4 regions of the Streptomyces sp. NPDC058457 genome follow, and region 1 is predicted to be linked to each of the others. Evidence: riboswitches for the same ligand, from Rfam matches in the RefSeq annotation. Region 1 holds a riboswitch; each other region holds the start of a gene.

Region 1 (4,854 bases):
ACGTCCTGTACATTTTTTACAGAGGGCTCGGCCGCCGAGCCGCCCGGCCATGAGGAGGGGTACGCCATGACCCGACCGTCCGCCCGCTACGTCCTGCCCGAGTTCACGGAACGCACGGCCACGGGGCAGCTCACCCTGGATCCGTACTCGAAGCTCCTGGAGGAGCGGATCGTCTTTCTCGGCACACCCGTCGACGAGACCTCGGCCAATGACGTGATGGCGCAGTTCATGTATCTGGAGTACGCGGCTCCGGAGCGGGACATCTCGCTGTACATCAACTCCCCGGGCGGGTCGTTCAGCGCGACGGCCGCGATCTACGACACGGTCCAGTACGTGAGCTGTGACGTGGAGACGATCTGCCTCGGGCAGGCCGGGGCGTCGGCGGCGGTACTGCTCGCGGCCGGCACACCGGGCAAGCGGTCCATGCTGCCCGGCGCGCGCATCGTGCTCCAGCAGCCGTCACTGCCGGAACCGGTGCGGGGCCAGCCGAGCGATCTGGCCATCCAGGCCGAGGAGTTGGACCGGGTCCGGACACTGCTCGAAGGGATGCTCGTGCGGCACACCGGGCGCACGGCGGAACAGGTGCACCGGGATCTGGAGCGGGATCTGGTCCTGGACGCGCAGGAAGCGCTGGCCTACGGGCTGGTGGACCGGGTCGTACCCAGTCGCCGGTCCTCGCTCGGCCTGCCGGACGCGGGGTGAGCCGCCGATGCTGCCGCCGGAACTTCCGCCGCTGCCCGCGCTGACCCGCGCCGAGGGCGAGCTGATCGACCGTTACCTGGACGTGGTGGATCTGCTGGGCCGGATCAATCCGGCGCAGAACGAGGACACCTACCGCGGGCTGCGCGCCGCGCAGGCGCTGGTGCGCGCGGCGTCCGAGCTGCGTGACGCGCTGACCCTGATGCATCGTCGGGGCGAGACGGAGCTTCACGGGGACACGCTGGCACGGGCGTTGCGGGTGCTCGACGGTGAGCGCCGGACCGCTCGCGTCGCACTCCCGCCCGACTGCGTACGGTGACACCCGGCGGACTCCGGCCCCGCGCGTCGACGGCGCGACCGGGCCGGAGTCGAAACGACCCAACGGAGTTACCGCCGTTCGGCGGAGCATGGCGTGGTTTTACCTGCCCGCAGAGGCCGCTCAGCCCGCCCGTGCGGGGGTGCCCGCGAACGGCTTCCGCGCAGGTCCGGGGCTACGCAGGGCAGTTGACGGAGAATCGAACAAAGGATTGTCCACCCGAACGGGTGGGTGGTGAGTAACCCCACAAATCCCCGATTCCGTTGGGATTTTCGGACACGAGTGAGTGAAGATCCCTGTCTGACGACAAGCCCCCGCCACAGCGGCGGGGCGGTCCGGGCGGACGCCGAGTCCTGCCGCCGCCCGGATTGACCCGTCGACAGAAGTGCATCGGCAGGAGTGGAGGACCCAAGCACGACGGGTCGCCGGAACGGTCACACCACGACCGGGCCGAGCGGCCCTTGGGGTGAAGCCGTGGCAACACGGCCGGGCAACTTCGCCAGCCCGAATCCGACAGGTCATCCTTCACAGGCGGCTGACGAAGGGTTGCGCATGACTGCGCTCAATCGTGTTCCGTCGCTGATGGCCCGGGCCGGTACGGCCTCGGCACTGACCATCGCCGCCGTGGGCGGCTCGATCGTGATCCCGGGTGTCGCCTCCGACGCCTCGGCCGCCACGATGGCGACGAAGGCACTTCAGGTCGCCGCCTCGAAGAAGGGCGCGCCCTACAGGTGGGGAGCCACCGGGCCGAACAGGTTCGACTGCTCCGGGCTCACGCTGTACTCGTTCAAGAAGGCCGGCAAGAGCCTGCCCCGTACGGCGGCCCAGCAGTACAACAAGACCCGTCACATCTCGGCCGGCAACCGCAAGGCCGGGGACCTGGTCTTCTTCCACTCGGGTTCCAGCGTCTACCACGTCGGCATCTACGCCGGGAAGGGAAAGATCTGGCACGCCCCGAAGACCGGGGACGTGGTGAGGCTCCAGAAGATCTGGACGCGGAGCGTCTGGTACGGCCGGGTCAGCTGATCCGCGGCGGCGGCCGGCGGGAACTCGGGGCTACGGTTCCTGCTGGCCGGCCGCGGTGACGGTGCCGGCCGGGACGGTCCAGGGAAGTTCGATGGACACTGTCTTGCCGCCCTCCCGGGTGGGGCGCACCCGGAGCTTGCCGCCGCACTCGGCGGTCAGCCAGCGGATGATGACCATGCCGCGCCCGTTGTCCTGCTGGACCGCGGCGGGAAGTCTCTTGGGAAAGCGCGGATGACTGTCCGTGACGCCGATGCGCAGTTGTTCGTCACGGTCGAGCACGAGGTCCACCGTGAAGGTGGGTGACTGCCCGAAGGTGTGCTGCACGGCGTTGGTGGCGAGTTCGGAGACGATGAGACGGATGGTGTCCGCGGTCTCCGTCTCCGGCGGCAGTCCCCATTCGGCGAGGATGTCCAGCACGTAGGAGCGGGCGGTGGAGACCGAGGCGGGATCGCTCGGCAGAGTGACGGATGCTTCCAGGTGGTCTGCCATGGCGACGTCGTCCCTTTCCTCGGGACCGGAGTCCGACACGGTGCGGATGGTTCGAGTACGGTCCCGGACTGGTGCTTCTTCGCCAGACTGCCATTACCGGGCCGGTCAGGGGAGCGATCCACCAAGATATGCATATATCTGTCGCTCGAAGCGGTGAACTCTGCTACCTCAGACCGTATTTGGGCGGCTCGGAAGGAGTAAGGAGTAGCCCATGCAGAACGGTCCCGCGGTACGCCGCCGGAAACTGGGCGCCGAACTGCGCACACTGCGCACCGGCGCCGGCCTCACGAGCGGTGAGGCCGCCCGTCTGGTGGGCTGGCATCAGTCGAAAGTGAGCCGGATCGAGACCGGCGCCAGCGGTGTGAAACCGGCCGATGTGCGGTTACTCCTGGACGCCTACGGCGTGGTCGAGGGGCAACTGCGCGAGTTGCTCCTGGTGTTGGCGGGGTCGGAGGATACAGCAGGACGGCACCACTGGTGGCACGCCTATCGTGGGGTACTGCCGCCCGCCTACCGGGATTTCATCAGCCTGGAGTCGCAGGCCAGCGCCATGCGCACGCTGGAGACCTCGGTCGTTCCCGGGCTGCTGCAGACCTCGGAGTACGCGCGTGCGGTGACCCGGGCCGCCGTGGACGGGCGTGACGACGAGGCCCTGGACGCCCTGGTGGAGGTGCGTCTGGCCAGGCAGGACGTACTGCGCAACGATCCGCCGCTGGAGCTCAGCGCGGTCCTGGACGAGGCGGTGCTGCGCCGGGAGGTGGGCGGCCCCGGCGTGATGGCGCGGCAGCTGCAGCGGCTGATGGAGGCGGCCCGCTTGCCCCAAGTACGGCTCCAGGTGCTGCCGTTCGCGGCCGGGGCACATATCGGCATCACCGGGCCTTTCGTAATCTTCTCATTTCCGAGCACTTCTGATCTGGACGTGGTTGTTATCGACCAGTTGACGAGTAGCCTCTACCTGGAGCGGAAAGAAGACCTCCAGGCCTACACGGAGGCCTTCGACACACTCCGGATCCACGCCCTTTCGCCCGAGGACTCGTTGGATTACATCGCCGTGATAGCTGACGGCGCGTAAGGAGGCACCATGACTGCACTGCCTCGGAACGTACCTTCAAGTGCTGATCTGCACGGATTGCGGTGGCTGCGCAGCAGCTACAGCACCGGAGCGAACAACTGTGTGGAGACGGCACGGCCGCGCTCCGGCCCGTCGGCCGGACTGCTCGCCGTGCGCGACTCCAAGGCTCCGGCAGGACCCGCGCTGCTCTTCTCCCCCGAGAGCTGGGCGGGTTTCATGACCGCGCTCGCCGACTGATCAGCCCAAGAAGAGTCTGATCAGATTCGAACGAAAGCGATCAGAACGAAACTGATCAGACGCCGACCCGTGTTCCATGCCCGACTCCGTATCCGCTTGCGAGCCAGGCCCGGCCGTGTCACGCCGACTCATGGTCGTGTCTCGCCGATCACACGTACAGCGCGTTCGATCTCGGCCCCGGAGAGGTCCGCACGGGCGGTCAGCCTGAGCCGTGAGATGCCGTCCGGCACCGACGGCGGACGGAAACAGCCCACGGCCAGGCCTGCCGTCCGGCAGTCGGCCGCCCACTGCACGGCCTGCTCCGGGGACGGGGCCCGCACGGAGACCACCGCGGCGTCCGGACGCACCGCTTCCAGACCCGCGGCGGTCAGCCGCGCGTGCATTTCCGCGGCCACCTCGCGGGCCCGGTCCGCGCGCCCGGGCTCACGGCGCAGCAGCCGCAGGGCCGCCAGCGCCGCTCCCGCCGCGGCCGGGGCCAGGCCGGTGTCGAAGATGAAGGTACGGGCCGCGTTGACCAGATGGTCGATCACCCGGGCCGGGCCCAGCACCACGCCGCCCTGGCTGCCCAGCGACTTCGACAGGGTCGCCGTGACCACCACGTCGTCGGCACCGGAGAGCCCGGCCGCGTACGGCGCGCCCCGCCCGCCGTCCCCGAGGACCCCGAGCCCGTGGGCGTCGTCGACCAGCAGTCCGGCGCCGCGCTCCCGGCACGCCTCGGCCAGCGCGGCCAGCGGTGCCGCGTCCCCGTCGACCGAGAACACCGTGTCGGAGACGGCCACCGCGGGCCCCTCGTGCGTCCCGAGCGCCTTGCGCACGGCGTCCGGGTCGGCGTGCCCGACGACCTGGGTGGTGCCCCGGGCCAGTCGGCAGCCGTCGATCAGGGAGGCGTGGTTGAGCGCATCGGAGACGATCAGGGAGCCGTGCGGACCGAGCGTGGTGACGGCGGCGAGGTTGGCCGCGTAGCCGGAGGAGAAGACCAGGGCGGCCTCGAACCCGCAGAATCCGGCCAGCTCCC
Region 2 (4,854 bases), on a different contig from region 1:
CGTAGATCTCCGGCCGCAGTTCCTCCGGGAAGCGCTCCAACACCCCGGTCGCCGCCTCCAGCGGATACGCCCGGAAGTCCCCCCGCCCGGCCGTCAAGACCAGCACCCCCGTCGGATCAGTGAAACCGGCTCACCGAAAACGTAACGCCCGCCACTGACAACGGCCCCATCACGGAGGCGGCGGGCGCCACTTGAGGCCGAAACGCACAGTGAGTCCCAGCGGCGTGCTGTCCGTATTCTCTGATCATGGTCGCACCCTCCCCGTACTCACTGATCGCCACCGACCTGGACGGCACGCTGCTGCGCGACGACGACACCCTCTCGGAACGGTCGCTCGCAGCGCTCGCGCGGGCCGGCCGGGCCGGTGCCCGGCACCTCGTGGTGACCGGCCGTCCCGCGCCCAGAGTGCGCCCGCTCCTCGACGACCTCGGCTGCACGGGACTCGCGGTCTGCGGCCAGGGCGCGCAGGTGTACGACGCCGGCGCGGACCGGCTGCTGTGGTCGGTCACCCTGGACCGGGAGCTGGCGGAGACCGCGCTCGGCAAGATCGAGGCCGAGGTCGGCCAGGTGTACGCGGCGGTCGACCAGGACGGCGTGGACGGGCTCACGCTCATCGAGCCGGGCTATCTGATGCCCCACCCCACTCTGCCCGCGCTGCGCGTCGCTCGGCGTGACGACCTGTGGTGCGCGCCCATCAGCAAGGTGCTGCTGCGCCACCACACCCTGTCCGACGACGAACTGGCGACGACCGCCCGCTCGGTGGTCGGGTCGCTGGCGACGGTCACCATGTCGGGACCGGGGACCGTCGAACTCCAGCCCTGCGGGGTGACCAAGGCGACCGGGCTCGCGCTCGCGGCCGACCATCTTGGGCTGAGCCCCGGACAGGCCATCGCCTTCGGCGACATGCCCAACGACATCCCGATGTTCGAGTGGGCTGCCTACGGGGTGGCGATGGCCAACGCCCACCCCGAACTCAAGGCGCTGGCCGACGAGATCACCACGTCGAACGAGGACGACGGCATCGCCGTCGTCCTCGAAAGACTCTTCGACTGACGTGGCACGTCGGTCAGGTCAGTACGCGCCGTGGACGTTGTCGATCGAGCCGTACCGCGCGGCGGCGTAGTTGCAGGCGGCGGTGATGTTCGCGACCGGGTCGTAGATGTCGAACGACGTCCCGGCCACGTGGTAGGCGTTGAACGTCGGGTCGATGACCTGGAGCAGGCCCTTGGACGGGATGCCCTTGGCCGCGTTGGAGTCCCAGAGGTTGATGGCCCGCGGGTTGCCGGAGGACTCCCGCATCAGGTTGCGGTAGATGCCGTTGTAGGTGCCCGGGATTTTCTTCTCCCGCATGATCGCGAGCGACTCGCGGATCCAGCCGTCGAGGTTGTTCGGGTATCCGGCGAGGGTGGTCGAGGCCGTCGTGGTGGAGGACCCGGCGGCGGAGGCGGCGGTCGCCCCGATGAGCGGGAGGGCGAGGACGGCGGCGCCGGTGCCGGCGACGACGAGCGTGCGGATGATGCGGTTACGGCGGGGAGTGCGGTGCTGGGCGGCAGCAAGCATGGCGTTGTTCCTCTCCGTCGCCTGCGAGGTGAGCTGTCGGGTTCGGGCCCGGGGAGTGCCCGGCCGCAGCGCCCGAAGACGATGCGACTTCACCCCATAGCCGTTCCGGAACGACGTCTGTCCGTTGACGTCGGCCGCCCGGTCCGGCGACTTACCTGGGTCCCCCGCTCCTGCCGTGCGAATGAACTCGTCGATGGGTTACGACGGGCGGCGGCAGGATTCGGCGTCCGCCCGGCGAGCGGGAACGTATGCGAGGGCACATGTCCGGAACAAGTACCTGATTCATGCAACACGCCGATTGAGCTTGTAGTGAGGCGTATGGGGTACTTGATCCTTTGCAGCTGCCAACCCTCAACTGGCCCGCAGGGAAAGGGAAGGAAGGGTCGCCTTACGTGCCTTGCGCCACCTGGTGCGCGTGACCTACTTCACGAAATCGCAATAGCGGCAAATCGGGCATGAGGGATTCCTGGAATCCGCCTTTTTCCTGGTTCGACGGAAAACTCTTTCGTTTCTATTCGGATGGATTGCCCCAGTCGAGGGTGGTGGAGTGGGTGCTAATGTGCATGATTTAAACGAGTAGTCCGAATTGTCTGATCGGGTGCCTCTTCGGTGACCGGGCGTCGTCCCGTCGGTCAAGGGGGTGACGGTCGAGTGGGCGCCGATCGGGGGAATGCGGATCGAGGGGGCGCGGAGGTCGTCGTGCGCGGTCTCGCGGCGGGGGTACACCCGGGCAGGTGACGTCGGCCGGAGGGGGCGGGGCTGTTTCCGGGCGGCGGTCGGGTGGGAGGCTTGCCGCCGGTGTGTGACACGGCCTATGCCCTGGTTCGGGACAAGTGCCCGCACTTCCTGTTAAGTCAGTGGATGTCAGGTCGTATCGGCTGATCAAAAACATAACGGTCGTGATCCGATAGCGCCCGGGGTGTAACCGTGGGCGCTATCGGTGATCGAAACCCGACCGGATACGCTGACTTGAGTGAGGGCAGCGACCTATCGACAAACCGCGTAATCGCCAGTAGACACCAGCAGACAGGAGACCCCTCGTGACCGTCGTCGGGCCGTTCGGGCTGAGCGTGCGGGACCAGGCTCTGGAAGCCGATGTCCAGGCCGGATTGACGGCTGTCGAGGAAGGCTTGCTAGAAGCCACCAAGAGCGAGGTCCCGTTCATCACGGAGGCCGCGCAGCACCTCGTGCGGGCCGGGGGGAAGCGGTTCCGCCCGCTGCTGGTGATGCTCGCCGCGCAGTTCGGCGACCCGTACGCGCCCGGTGTCGTGCCGTCGGCCGTCGTCGTCGAGCTCACCCACCTGGCCACGCTGTACCACGACGACGTCATGGACGAGGCGTCCGTGCGGCGCGGTGTCGACAGCGCCAACACCCGCTGGGGCAACTCGCTCGCCGTCCTCACCGGCGACTTCCTCTTCGCCCGCGCCTCCCAGATCCTCGCCGACCTCGGTCCCGAGGCGGTCCGGGTCCAGGCCCTCGCGTTCGAACGGCTGGTGACCGGTCAGATCCTGGAGACGGCCGGCCCGTCGGACGGCCGTGACCCGGTCGACCACTACCTCGACGTGCTCAGCGGCAAGACCGGCTCGCTGGTCGCTGTCTCCTGCCGCTTCGGCGCGATGCTGTCCGGCGCCGACGAGACGGTCGTCGACGTCCTCACCCAGTACGGCGAACGGCTCGGTGTCGCCTTCCAGCTCGCCGACGACGTCCTGGACATCGCCTCCGACTCCCACGAGTCCGGGAAGACTCCGGGGACCGACCTCCGTGAGGGCGTGCCCACGCTGCCCGTGCTGCGGCTGCGGGAGCTGGCCGCCCGGTCGGGGCTGGCCGAGGACATCGCGCTGTGCGAGCTGCTGGACTCCGACCTCACGGACGACGTACGGCACGCGGAGGCCCTGGCGGCGCTGCGGGCGCATCCGGCGCTGGAGCTGGCCCGCCGGGACGCGGTCCGGTACGCGGAGGAGGCGCGGGCCGCGCTGGCTCCGCTGCCGGAGTGCGACCCGAAGGTCGCGCTGGTGGAGCTGTGCGACGCGGTGGTGCACCGAGCCGGATAGTCCGATATGTGACCCAGGTCACATAATTGGACTGAGTCCAATCCGGGACGTGTTCCGTACTCCTCCCCAGAAGCCGACGCAGGGGGCGTCGGCTGACACGGGGGGAGAAAACGGAATCATGGTCATCGACGCAACGCGCCGCAAGAGCCTCGTCGCCGCAGCCATCACCGTCACCGCTCTAGGCGGTGCCGCCGTCCCGGCGTCCGCCGCCGCCAGCCACGGCTCCGCCGCCGGCCACAGCTCCGCCGCCTCCGTCGTCCTCGCCGCCAGCCTGCGCGGTGCCAACGAGGTGCCCGTCGCCGGTGGGCCCGCCGTCGGGGACAAGGACGGCGCCGCGCTGGAGTTCATCCAGGTCAAGGGGGACAAGGTGACCGTCGCCGTGACCTGGCGCGGCACCGGCAGGCCCACCGACCTGCACATCCACCAGGGCGCCAAGGGCGCCAACGGTGGCGTCAGGATCGACTTCGGGAAGCTGCTGAAGAAGGCCAAGGCCCACAGCGTCACCGGCAGCGTCAAGGTCACCGACAAGGCCCTGCTCAAGCAGCTCACCACCGACCCCGGCGCCTTCTACGCCAACCTGCACACCGCGGAGTTCCCCGGCGGAGCCCTCCGCGGCCAGCTGCACGCCGTCACCACCGTCTCCGACCTCAAGGAAGGCGGCTTCCAGGCCTCCGTCGTCACCGGCAAGCAGATCTACCAGTGCAAGCCCGCCGACGGCGGCGGCTACGCCTTCGCCCAGCGGGACGTCAGCGCCAAGCTCGGCGGCGGCATCCGGCACTCCTTCGTCGCACCGAACTCCGGCACCCCGCAGTGGGTCGCACCTGACGGCAGCGCGGTCATCGGAGCCGTCGTGACCAAGACGGCGAACGGCACCGGCAACATCCCCGAACTGGACCTCAGGACCGCCCGGTCCGGCAAGAAGCACGGGCTGCTCGCCCACACCGGCGAGATCCTGCGCCTCAACACCGTGGGCGGCGTCGCCCCGGCCGGCTCCTGCACCCCGGGTGCCGTCGTCGGTGTCCCCTACTCGGCGGACTACGTGTTCGTGCAGCACTGAGCGGGCGCGGCAACGGACCCTGCAACGGCCACAGCAGCGGACACGGCCCGTGAAATGACCGGACACGGCCCGTGACAGGAGGCGCCTTCGCCGCCCGACCCCTACGGGTCGGGGAAGGCGCCTCCACCCTTGTGTCATACCGCAGGTGTACACGGAGTTGGCTCCGTGGTCTGACGCTTCCCCGCC
Region 3 (4,854 bases), on a different contig from region 1:
GGGGCGCTTGAGGGGGGACGGGGATGCGCGGGGTGGTGTTTGCGGCGGTGGGGTGAGAGCGGGTGTGCAGAAGCGGCCGGGGCGCGCGCGAGACGGATGCGCGCGATGGCGCCCGGATCGTTGAGGTGAGAGCAGGTGCGGGGGGAGTGCCTGGGGGCGCCTGATGGGTGGTGGGCGCCCCCGACGGATCAGGCCGGGCGTACCACGCTGTGGATGATCGACTCACCGCCGTAGTAGATCGACTCCTCCCGGACGTACGCGCCGGGCTTGGGGGCGTGGATCATCATGCCGTTGCCGATGTAGATGCCGACGTGGCTGACGTCGTCGTAGAAGAAGACCAGGTCGCCGGGGCGGGCGTCGGCGAGGGAGACGGTGGTGCCGGCGTTCACCTGGTCGTAGGTGGTGCGCGGCAGGGAGACGCCCGCGGCCTTCCAGGCGGCCTGGGAGAGCCCGGAGCAGTCGTAGGAGCCGGGGCCGGTGGCACCCCACACGTACGGCTTGCCGATCTGCGCGCGGGCGAAGGCGATCGCCTTGGCGGCCTTCGTGGCGTAGGCGGAGGAGGAGCCGGAGGAGGAGCCGCTGGACGTCGAGGGCGACGAGGACGACGAGGCCTCCTGGTCGGCGGCCGCGGCCTGCTGCTTCGCCAGCTCCGCCGCCTTGCGGGCCGCCGCTTCCTCCTGTTGCTTCTCGATCGCCGCCAGCCGGGCCTTCTCCGCGGCCGTCAGCTGCGACAGCAGCTCTCGCGCGGAGGCCAGCTTCGTCTGGACGGTGGTCTTGGCGGTTTTGAGTTCGTCCTGCGTCTCGGTGAGCGTTTCGAGGCTCCGGGCGGCCTCCTGGCGCTTCTTCATGGTCGCGGACTGCTGTGTGACGTAGTCGTCGACCGCGCCCTTCTGGCGCGAGGTCAGCCGGCTCATCAGCTGCGTCTGGTCGAAGTAGTCCTGCGGAGTGTCCGCGAGCAGGAAGGTCGCCGTGTCGGGGGCGTCGGCCCCGGTCCGGTACTGGGCCGCGGCGAACGAACCCAGCTCCTCACGCGCCTTGTTCAGCCGGTCCGTGCGCTCGGCGACGTCGTCGAGCAGGGTGTCGACCTGCTTGCGCTGCGTGCCGGTGCGCTCCTTGGCCGCGTTGTACTTCTCGGTCGCCGACTCGGCCTGCCGGTAGAGGGCGTCGACCTTCTTCTCCACCTCCTCCAGGCTCGGCTTGCCGTCCGCGGGGGGTGCGGCCTCGGCCGTCTGGGAGAACAGGGCCACGGAGGTGAGGGCGGCGGTGGCCAGCGCGGGAGTGCGTATGCCAGCCGCGCGCGTTCCTGACGGCCGGGACTTGCGGTGCGACGCCAACTGAGGCGACTCCTTCCAGTGTTCCGCCTACCGAGTTAGCTGTCGGGTTCGGGCGGGTGGTTCGGAAGGGTTGCCCTACGGTCCGCTCCCCTGAGGGGAGTCGGGACCGATTCACCCCGGGATCGGTGTGGGTCCCCGGCTCCGGATGCGCGGCGGCGCCCCGGACTCGGCGGAGGCCGTGCGGCCCGGCGATGTTCGCCGGTGGAGGTCGTACGGCCTGCCCGGCACGCTAACCAACTCGTGTGGCCTCTGTGAAGGTTGATGTGCGATATGCCCGATACATTTTCGTGACCTTGTTGTCGGGACTCGTTCAGGCAGGGTCATTTGGGATGTTATGGGTGACTTGCCTGGAAGGGTGCCAGTGGTTCGCGGTGGGCGCTCGCGGGTCAGCGGCGTGCGCCGGCCTGCCGTGACGTAGCGGATCCGTTCGGTCACCCGGGCGAGTTTTCGGGGTGGCGGCCGGTTGTCGGTGGGGCGCCCTAGACTCGGAGAGCGATGAGCAGCCTCTTTGACGACAGCTTCCTGGCGAGCCTCCAGGCCCCCCGCGGCCATGACGAGGAACCTCCGCCGCCGCCCGAGGACGAGCACGCTCCGGAGTCGATTCCGGACGATCTGTTCGGCGGGAAGTTCGACGTGCCCCCGGACCGGGACGCCTACTACCGCGACGGCGCCGCCCGCCCGGCCCCGGACCCGGCCGCCCTCCTGGACGGGCTGAACGAGAACCAGCGGGCGGCCGTCGTGCACGCCGGCTCCCCGCTGCTCATCGTGGCCGGCGCCGGTTCCGGCAAGACCCGGGTACTCACCCACCGCATCGCCCACCTGCTCGGCGCCCGCCAGGTGCACCCGGGCCAGATCCTCGCGATCACCTTCACCAACAAGGCCGCGGGCGAGATGAAGGAGCGGGTCGAGCACCTCGTCGGCCCGCGCGCCAACGCGATGTGGGTGATGACGTTCCACAGCGCGTGCGTGCGGATCCTCCGCAGGGAGAGCAAGAAGCTCGGCTTCACCTCCTCCTTCTCGATCTACGACGCGGCCGACTCCAAGCGCCTGATGGCCCTGGTCTGCCGGGACCTGGACCTGGACCCCAAGCGCTACCCGCCCAAGTCCTTCAGCGCCAAGATCAGCAACCTCAAGAACGAGCTGATCGACGAGGAGGACTTCGCCGTTCAGGCGACCGATGGCTTCGAGAAGACCCTCGCCCAGGCCTACGCCATGTACCAGTCGCGGCTGCGCGAGGCGAACGCCCTCGACTTCGACGACCTGATCATGACGACGGTCAACCTGCTGCGCGCCTTCCCGGACGTCGCCGAGCACTACCGCCGCCGCTTCCGGCACGTCCTGGTCGACGAGTACCAGGACACCAACCACGCCCAGTACGCCCTGGTGCGCGAGCTGGTCGGCACCGGCGCGCACGGTGCGGACACCCCGCCCGGCGAGCACGACCTGCCGCCCGCCGAGCTCTGCGTCGTCGGCGACGCCGACCAGTCGATCTACGCCTTCCGGGGCGCGACGATCCGCAACATCCTCCAGTTCGAGGAGGACTACCCGAACGCGACGACGATCCTCCTCGAACAGAACTACCGCTCCACACAGACGATTCTGAGCGCGGCCAACGCGGTCATCGAGCGCAACGAGTCCCGCCGCCCGAAGAACCTGTGGACCAACGCGGGTGCGGGCGCGCAGATCACCGGCTACGTCGCCGACACCGAGCACGACGAGGCGCAGTTCGTCGCCGAGGAGATAGACCGTCTGACGGACGCGGGCGAGGCGAAGGCGGGCGATGTCGCCGTCTTCTACCGCACCAACGCGCAGTCCCGGGTCTTCGAGGAGATCTTCATCCGTGTCGGCCTGCCGTACAAGGTCGTCGGCGGCGTCCGCTTCTACGAGCGCAAGGAGGTCCGGGACGTCCTGGCCTACCTGCGGGTGCTGGCCAACCCGGAGGACTCCGTCCCGCTCCGGCGCATCCTCAACGTCCCCAAGCGCGGTATCGGCGACCGCGCGGAGGCGATGATCGACGCCCTCGCCCAGCGCGAGAAGATCAGCTTCCCGCAGGCGCTCAGGCGCGTCGACGAGGCGTACGGCATGGCCGCCCGGTCGACGAACGCGGTCAAGCGGTTCAACACGCTGATGGAGGACCTCCGTACGGTCGTGGAGTCCGGCGCCGGACCCGCCACGGTCCTGGAGGCGATCTACGAACGCACCGGATACCTGGCCGAGTTGCAGAACTCGACGGATCCGCAGGACGAGACCCGCATCGAGAACCTCCAGGAACTCGCCTCCGTGGCGCTGGAGTTCGAGCAGGAGACCGGCGAGGGCGAGCAGCCGGCCGGGCTCGCCGCCTTCCTGGAGCGGGTGGCCCTGGTAGCCGACTCCGACCAGATCCCCGACGAGGACGAGAACGGCGACGGCGTCATCACCCTGATGACCCTGCACACCGCCAAGGGCCTCGAATTCCCGGTGGTGTTCCTGACCGGCATGGAGGACGGCGTCTTCCCGCACATGCGCGCCCTCGGCCAGACCAAGGAACTGGAGGAGGAGCGGCGGCTCGCGTACGTCGGCATCACACGTGCGCGGGAGCGGCTGTACCTCACCCGTTCGTCGATGCGCAGCGCCTGGGGCCAGCCGTCGTACAACCCGCCCTCGCGCTTCCTGGAGGAGATCCCGGGCGCCTATCTGGAATGGAAGCGGACCGGGGCGATGGCGCCGGTCTCCGCCGGGCCCGCGGCGGGCGTGGCCGCCTCGCTCTCCTCCACCCGCTCGCGCTCCTCGGCCTCGGGCGCGTCCGGCTTCGCCACCCGGCGGACCTCGGAGAAGCCGGTGGTCTCGGTGGCCGTCGGCGACCGCGTCACCCACGACCAGTTCGGCCTCGGCACGGTCGTCGCGGTGAAGGGCACGGGTGGGAACGCGGAGGCGACGATCGACTTCGGCGACGCCAAGCCGAAGCGGCTGCTGCTGCGGTACGCGCCGGTGGAGAAGCTGTAGTACCACCGGGCCCCGCTGCGGCGGGGCCCGGTGGTATCGGCCAGGTCAGGTCGGGTCGAGCCCGTGGCTGCGCAGCCACGGCAGCGGGTCTATGGCGGCGCCTCCGGCCGGCCTCACCTCGAAGTGCAGGTGCGGACCGGTCGAGTTGCCGGAGTTCCCGGAGTACGCGATCGGATCGCCGGCCTTCACGGTCGTACCGGCGGCGACACGGTACGACGAGAGGTGGCAGTACCACGTCTCCGTACCGTCCTTCGCCGTCACGATCATCATGTTGCCGTAGGCGCTGTTCCACTTGGTGGAGACGACGCCGTCGGTGGCGGCCATCACCGTCGTGCCGTAGGAGACGGGGAAGTCGATGCCCGTGTGGACGGACATCCAGTTCACGCCGGCCTGGCCGAAGTAGGCGCTGAGACCCCTCTGCGTGACCGGCAGCACGTACTTCGGGCGCAGCCGCTCCTTGCGGGCCGCCTCGGCCGCCGCCTTCTTCTTCTCGGACTCCTGCTGGGCCTTGAGGTCGATGCGCTCCTGCGTCCGGCTG
Region 4 (4,854 bases), on a different contig from region 1:
ACATGGGCGTGGGCATCGGTGCCGCCATGGGCGCCTGCATGGGTGCCGCCATCGACGCGGGCATCGCGGCAGGGGGCGTTGCCATCGCTGTGGGCATCGCGGCGGTGGCGTAGGCGTAGGCGGCCTCGGTGGGCGGCATGGCTCCGGCGTAGGCGTAGGCGGCCTCGGCGGCTGGCACGGCTCCGGCGTAAGCGTAAGCGGCCTCGGCGGGCGGCATGGCTCCGGCGTAGGCATACGCGGCGTCGGCGGGCGGTATGGCTCCGGCGTAGGCATACGCGGCGTCGGTGGGCGGCATGTCTCCGGCGTACGCGTAGGCGGCGCCGGTCATGTCGGGGGCGGGCGCCGTGGCGTAGGAGGCGGCCGGCTGCATGGGGGCCATGGGCGCGGGGGTGGCGGGGGCCGCCGTGGAGTACGCGCCGGCGGCGTAGGCGGTGTCGGCGGCGGCCTGGGGCATCTCGGCGTAACCGGCGGTCGCGTTCGGCGACATGACCCGGAAGCCGCCCATGTCCATCGGAGCCGGGGCGGGAGCAGCGGCGGCGGGCGCCGCGGTCGGGAAGGCGCCGGAGTCGGTGGGGGCGGCGGTCGGGAACACGCTGGTGCTCATGGGGTCCGCGGTCGGGAAGGCTCCCGCGTCGGACGAGTTCGGCATCGGGAACGAGCCCGTGGCGCCCGGCGTCATGATGCGGAAGGAACCGCTGTCCCCCACAGCCGGAGCCGCGGCCTGGGCGGTGCTCATGTCCATGGGAGGCACACCCGGGAACGCCCCGGCGCCCGAGCCGCCCGGGGTCATGATGCGGAAGCCGCTGGTGTCCGCCGGAGTCGGAGCCGCGGCCTGGGCAGGGGCGGGGGCGGGGCCCGCGTCCATCGGAGGCGTACCAGGGAAGCCGCCGGTGCCCGAGCCGCCCGGGGTCATGACGCGGAAGCCGGTCGGGTCCGCCGGGGGTGTGGCACGGCTGGCGCCGGTACCGCCCGGGGTCATGATGCGGAACGTACCGGTGTCGGTCGCGGACACGATCGGGATGCCGCCCGTCTCGGTCACCGCGGGGATCGCGCGGGTGGCGGCGAGGGCGTCGGCCCGGAAGGAGCCGCTGTCGGTCCGCTGGCTCGGTATGCCGACGGCGGGAGCCGCCGCCCACTGCTGCGCCGCGGCCTGGGCCTCGGGTGTGGGCCACGGGGTCTGTGCGGTCGGCACGGGCTGGGCTGCCGGGGCCGGTTCGAGCGCGGCCACCGCGCGCTGCTCCAGCCTCGGGCGCTGCGGCTCGCGGACGACCTCGATGTCGGTCTGCGCGGACGGACCCGCGGTCAGCTCCAGCCGGGCCGGGCCGGAGCCCTCCAACTGGCCGAGCAGGTCGGCGGCCATGGCGCTGACGGGCCGCCGCGGACCGGGCCGGGCGGGTTGCCGGTCGGAGGGGAGTGCGGCCGGGACGCTCGGCCCCAGCTTCGAACGGGCGCCCTCGAACCACTCCCGGGCGATGTTGTCGAGGCCCGGGTCGTCGCGACGGGACCGCTTGAACAGCGGGACACCGCGGGAGCGCGAACCCCCGCTCATCGCGCGCGTGGCGTTGTAGTTCCCGGTGGCGTTCTCGGCCTGGTCGTAGAGGCTGTCGATCCGCTGTCGAACCTCGTCACGGCTCTCGGGCGCCATTGAGGGGTCGTGCTCCTTCCGTACTCCGCCTACCGAGTTAGCTGTCGGGTTCGGGCGGTGAAGTCCGGAAGGCATGCCCTACGGCCGCCGTCCTCACGGACGTTCGGCCGATTCACCCCAGTGGTTCGGTTGGGTCCCCGGTTCCGGATACGCCCCTGGGAGGCGCCGGATTCGGCGGAGGCCGCGCGGCCCGACGGGATTCGCCGGGGGGAGCCGAGCGGCTTGCCCGTCAACTTAGCCAACTTGTGTCACTCGTGTGAAGGTTGAAGTGCGTAATGTCCGATACGTATTTGTGATGTTCGTCTTAGCGTTCGGAACTCGACCGCACGGGACGGCATTTCGCGCGCATCCATTGCTTTCTCTGGGTCACCGGGGCGTTGCCGTCGGTCGCGTCGCCCTGTTCCGGAACTGTTCCGGAACACGCGCTTTCTGTGAGGTCGCCGTGAATTCGTGGGTCTGTTGAACACAGTGGCGCCGCGGCCCGTATAAGGCCGGGGATTTCCATGTCCGGCCGACCACGAGACGCAGGGGAACGACCTTGAGACGCAACAGGCGCAGACGCCCGACCGGCGCACAACGCGCGACCTTCGCAGCGGTCGCCCTGATGCTCGGCGGCGGAGGACTGGTCGCGGTGAACGTCTATGCCTCGGCCACCGAGGGCGGCGGGGACCAGCAGGCCCAGGTCGCCACCGGCCAGGTGCTGTCCGCGCCCACCATCTACTGCCCCGACGTCGGCGGCCGGCTGACGGCGGTACCCGACGGGGCGCGGGCCGACGTCGACAACGAACTCGCCCAGCTGGACCAGCAGATCGTGGCGGCCTACCAGCAACTCACGGAGTCCGCCGCGGCGATCGAGCAGAACCCCGGCCTCGCCGACCAGACGATCATGAACCCGCTGAAGGAGAAGCGGTCCGAGTCGCTCCAGCGCATCGCCGACGCCATCGGCCGTGAGGGCGACCGCCCGCAGGGCCTGGACGACCTCGCCGCCTGCACCCTGCGCTCCTCCAACCAGGGCGACGGGCAGTCCGCGGCCCCCCAGGGCAGTGCCACGCCGAGCCAGAGCGGGCAGGGCAGTGCCGCGCCGAGTCAGGGCACCGGCGCCGGCGGCCAGGGCGGCAACGGCCCGGTCGCCGCCGACTACGCGGACATCACCTCGGTGCAGCCCAATGCCAACACCCCGGCCGAACAGTCCGGCGGCTCCACCGGCACCTTCTCCTCCAGCTGCGGCGTCAACGCGAACGGCCTGTTCAACTCCGACAACGTGATCGTCGCGCCCGGTGTCTCCAACGGCGCCCACCACTTCCACGACTACATCGGCAACCAGTCCAACAACGCCTTCGCCAGCGACCAGGACCTGGCGAACGCCGCCACCAGCTGCGCGGACCAGGGCGACAAATCCACGTACTACTGGCCCGTGCTGCGGCTGCAGAACGGCAAGGAGGAGCGGGACGCCGACAAGCCGGGCGGCGGCACCGAGGGCAACGCCGGACAGATCGTCACGGCCAAGGAGGTCACGCTGACCTTCGAGGGCAACCCGACCTCCAAGGTCACCGAGATGCCGCGGCTGCTGCGCATCATCACCGGTGACGCCAAGGCGTTCGTCAACGGCCCGGCCAACGCCAACGCCTCCTGGAGCTGTACCGGTTACGAGGACCGGCAGCTCAAGGACAAGTACCCGCTCTGCCCCTCGGGCAGTGACGTCGTGCGCACGTTCAGGTTCCAGAGCTGCTGGGACGGCCGGAACATCGACAGCGCCAACCACCGCACCCATGTGGCCTTCGAAGCCCCCGACGGCAGCTGCCCGGCCGGATTCCAGGCCATCCCGCAGCTGGTGCAGCGCATCGTCTACGCCGTGGACGCGCCGAGCCTCCAGGACGGCGGCCGCACGGTCCCGCTGTTCGCGGTGGACTCGTTCCCCGAGCAGCTGCACAAGCCGGTCACCGACCACGGCGACTTCATCAACGTCTTCGACGAGAGCCTGATGCGGAAGATGGTCGACTGCATCAACTCCGGCCGCAAGTGCGGTGCGGGGGCCGACGAGCAGCCGCCGGCCGAGAGTGCGGAGCCGTCCGAGCGGAGCGACACCGCGAGCCCGGTCGCCCCGCCGGCCGAGACGCAGAGCGCGGAGCCGTCCGAGCCGGTGACCGAGCAGCCGTCGTCCGAGCCCCCGGCCGACACCCCGGTCACCGAGACCGCCCCCGCCTCGGACAGCGCCTCCACCCCCGCCGCCGGCGGCACCGAGCTGCCGAGGGTCTACGCGACCGCGTCGCCGAAGAAGACGTCGACCACGAAGTCGTCGGGCGGCGGCGTCATCAGCAAGCCGACGCAGCGGCCCGACACCGAGGCGCCGACCACTGCTGCCGCCGCCACGCCGACCGACACCGCGGTCGCCGCCCCGGCCGGTCAGGAGACCCCGGCCACCGGCTCCCAGACCGAGCCCCAGGCGGTCCAGGGCGGTCTCGCCGAGACCGGCGCCCACCTGTGGCCCGCGGTCTTCGGCGGGCTGCTGCTGGCCTCCGGGGGCGCGCTGCTGTGGCGCACCCGGCGCAACTCGGTCTGACCCTTCTCGAACGCCGCGCGCGGCGCGTCCCGGGCGGGCTCGAACGCGCGGAGCATCTCATCGTGCTCCGCGCTGTCGGGCCCGCCCGGGTGCATGTCGACGGGGCTCTCGGGCGAATGTGCGTCCACGGGACCGCTGTTGACTGCGCGTCACATTACTGAACCGTAACCTGACGGCTGCTACCGCCGGTAAGGCATTTCTCGTTACCGTCGGGTAAACCGCACCCGCCCCGTCGGCCGCTCCGGGGACGTCCTCCGCACCTCCCACGTCCAGCACGTCCAGGAGGTTCCCCATGCCTGCCCGCGTTCGCCTGCTGGCCACCGCCCTCGCCGCTGCCGCCTGCCTCTGCCTCCAGACCCTGCAGGCCACGGCCTCCCAGGCGGAGGTCTCCAGGGGTGTCACCATCCCCGCCTTCTACGACCCGCCGGCCCCCCTGCCCACGGCCGACGGCGCCCTCGTCCGCAGCGAACCCCTCCCGCTGGCCCTGAGCCTGCCGAGCCTGCCCGGCCCGCTGCCGGGCAGCGCGACCCGGCTGATGTACAAGTCCACCGACTCGGCGGGCGACCCCGTCGCCGTCACCGGCGCCTACATCGAGCCCACCGCACCCTGGCTCGGCCCCGGCGCCCGCCCGCTGGTCGCGCTGGCCCCC

Evidence for each region. A riboswitch is a leader RNA that binds a small molecule or an ion and turns the genes downstream of it on or off. The one in region 1 is predicted to bind cyclic di-AMP.
Region 2: linked by a shared signal. The riboswitch ahead of ACFWPS_RS16470 (transglycosylase SLT domain-containing protein) and the one ahead of ACFWPS_RS25325 (C40 family peptidase) in region 1 are both predicted to bind cyclic di-AMP.
Region 3: linked by a shared signal. The riboswitch ahead of ACFWPS_RS10775 (NlpC/P60 family protein) and the one ahead of ACFWPS_RS25325 (C40 family peptidase) in region 1 are both predicted to bind cyclic di-AMP.
Region 4: linked by a shared signal. The riboswitch ahead of ACFWPS_RS24095 (hypothetical protein) and the one ahead of ACFWPS_RS25325 (C40 family peptidase) in region 1 are both predicted to bind cyclic di-AMP.

What each region holds. Positions count from the first base shown of each region.
Region 1 covers NZ_JBHXLU010000033.1:45,171-50,024, forward strand. The annotation lists gene ACFWPS_RS25315 (ATP-dependent Clp protease proteolytic subunit) at 67-702, shown strand; gene ACFWPS_RS25320 (hypothetical protein) at 710-1,018, shown strand; cyclic di-AMP (ydaO/yuaA leader) riboswitch at 1,380-1,564, shown strand; gene ACFWPS_RS25325 (C40 family peptidase) at 1,568-2,041, shown strand; gene ACFWPS_RS25330 (ATP-binding protein) at 2,072-2,530, opposite strand; gene ACFWPS_RS25335 (helix-turn-helix domain-containing protein) at 2,742-3,602, shown strand; gene ACFWPS_RS25340 (DUF397 domain-containing protein) at 3,612-3,839, shown strand; gene ACFWPS_RS25345 (8-amino-7-oxononanoate synthase) at 3,968-4,854, opposite strand, start outside.
Region 2 covers NZ_JBHXLU010000017.1:43,942-48,795, reverse strand. The annotation lists gene ACFWPS_RS16480 (hypothetical protein) at 1-106, opposite strand, end outside; gene ACFWPS_RS16475 (HAD family hydrolase) at 247-1,053, shown strand; gene ACFWPS_RS16470 (transglycosylase SLT domain-containing protein) at 1,072-1,560, opposite strand; cyclic di-AMP (ydaO/yuaA leader) riboswitch at 1,566-1,763, opposite strand; gene ACFWPS_RS16465 (polyprenyl synthetase family protein) at 2,601-3,611, shown strand; gene ACFWPS_RS16460 (CHRD domain-containing protein) at 3,730-4,668, shown strand.
Region 3 covers NZ_JBHXLU010000009.1:156,789-161,642, reverse strand. The annotation lists gene ACFWPS_RS10775 (NlpC/P60 family protein) at 189-1,334, opposite strand; cyclic di-AMP (ydaO/yuaA leader) riboswitch at 1,342-1,516, opposite strand; gene pcrA (DNA helicase PcrA) at 1,830-4,316, shown strand; gene ACFWPS_RS10765 (M23 family metallopeptidase) at 4,362-4,854, opposite strand, start outside.
Region 4 covers NZ_JBHXLU010000030.1:105,471-110,324, reverse strand. The annotation lists partial or broken gene ACFWPS_RS24095 (hypothetical protein) at 1-1,645, opposite strand, end outside; cyclic di-AMP (ydaO/yuaA leader) riboswitch at 1,656-1,832, opposite strand; gene ACFWPS_RS24090 (DUF1996 domain-containing protein) at 2,250-4,205, shown strand; gene ACFWPS_RS24085 (lipase family protein) at 4,498-4,854, shown strand, end outside.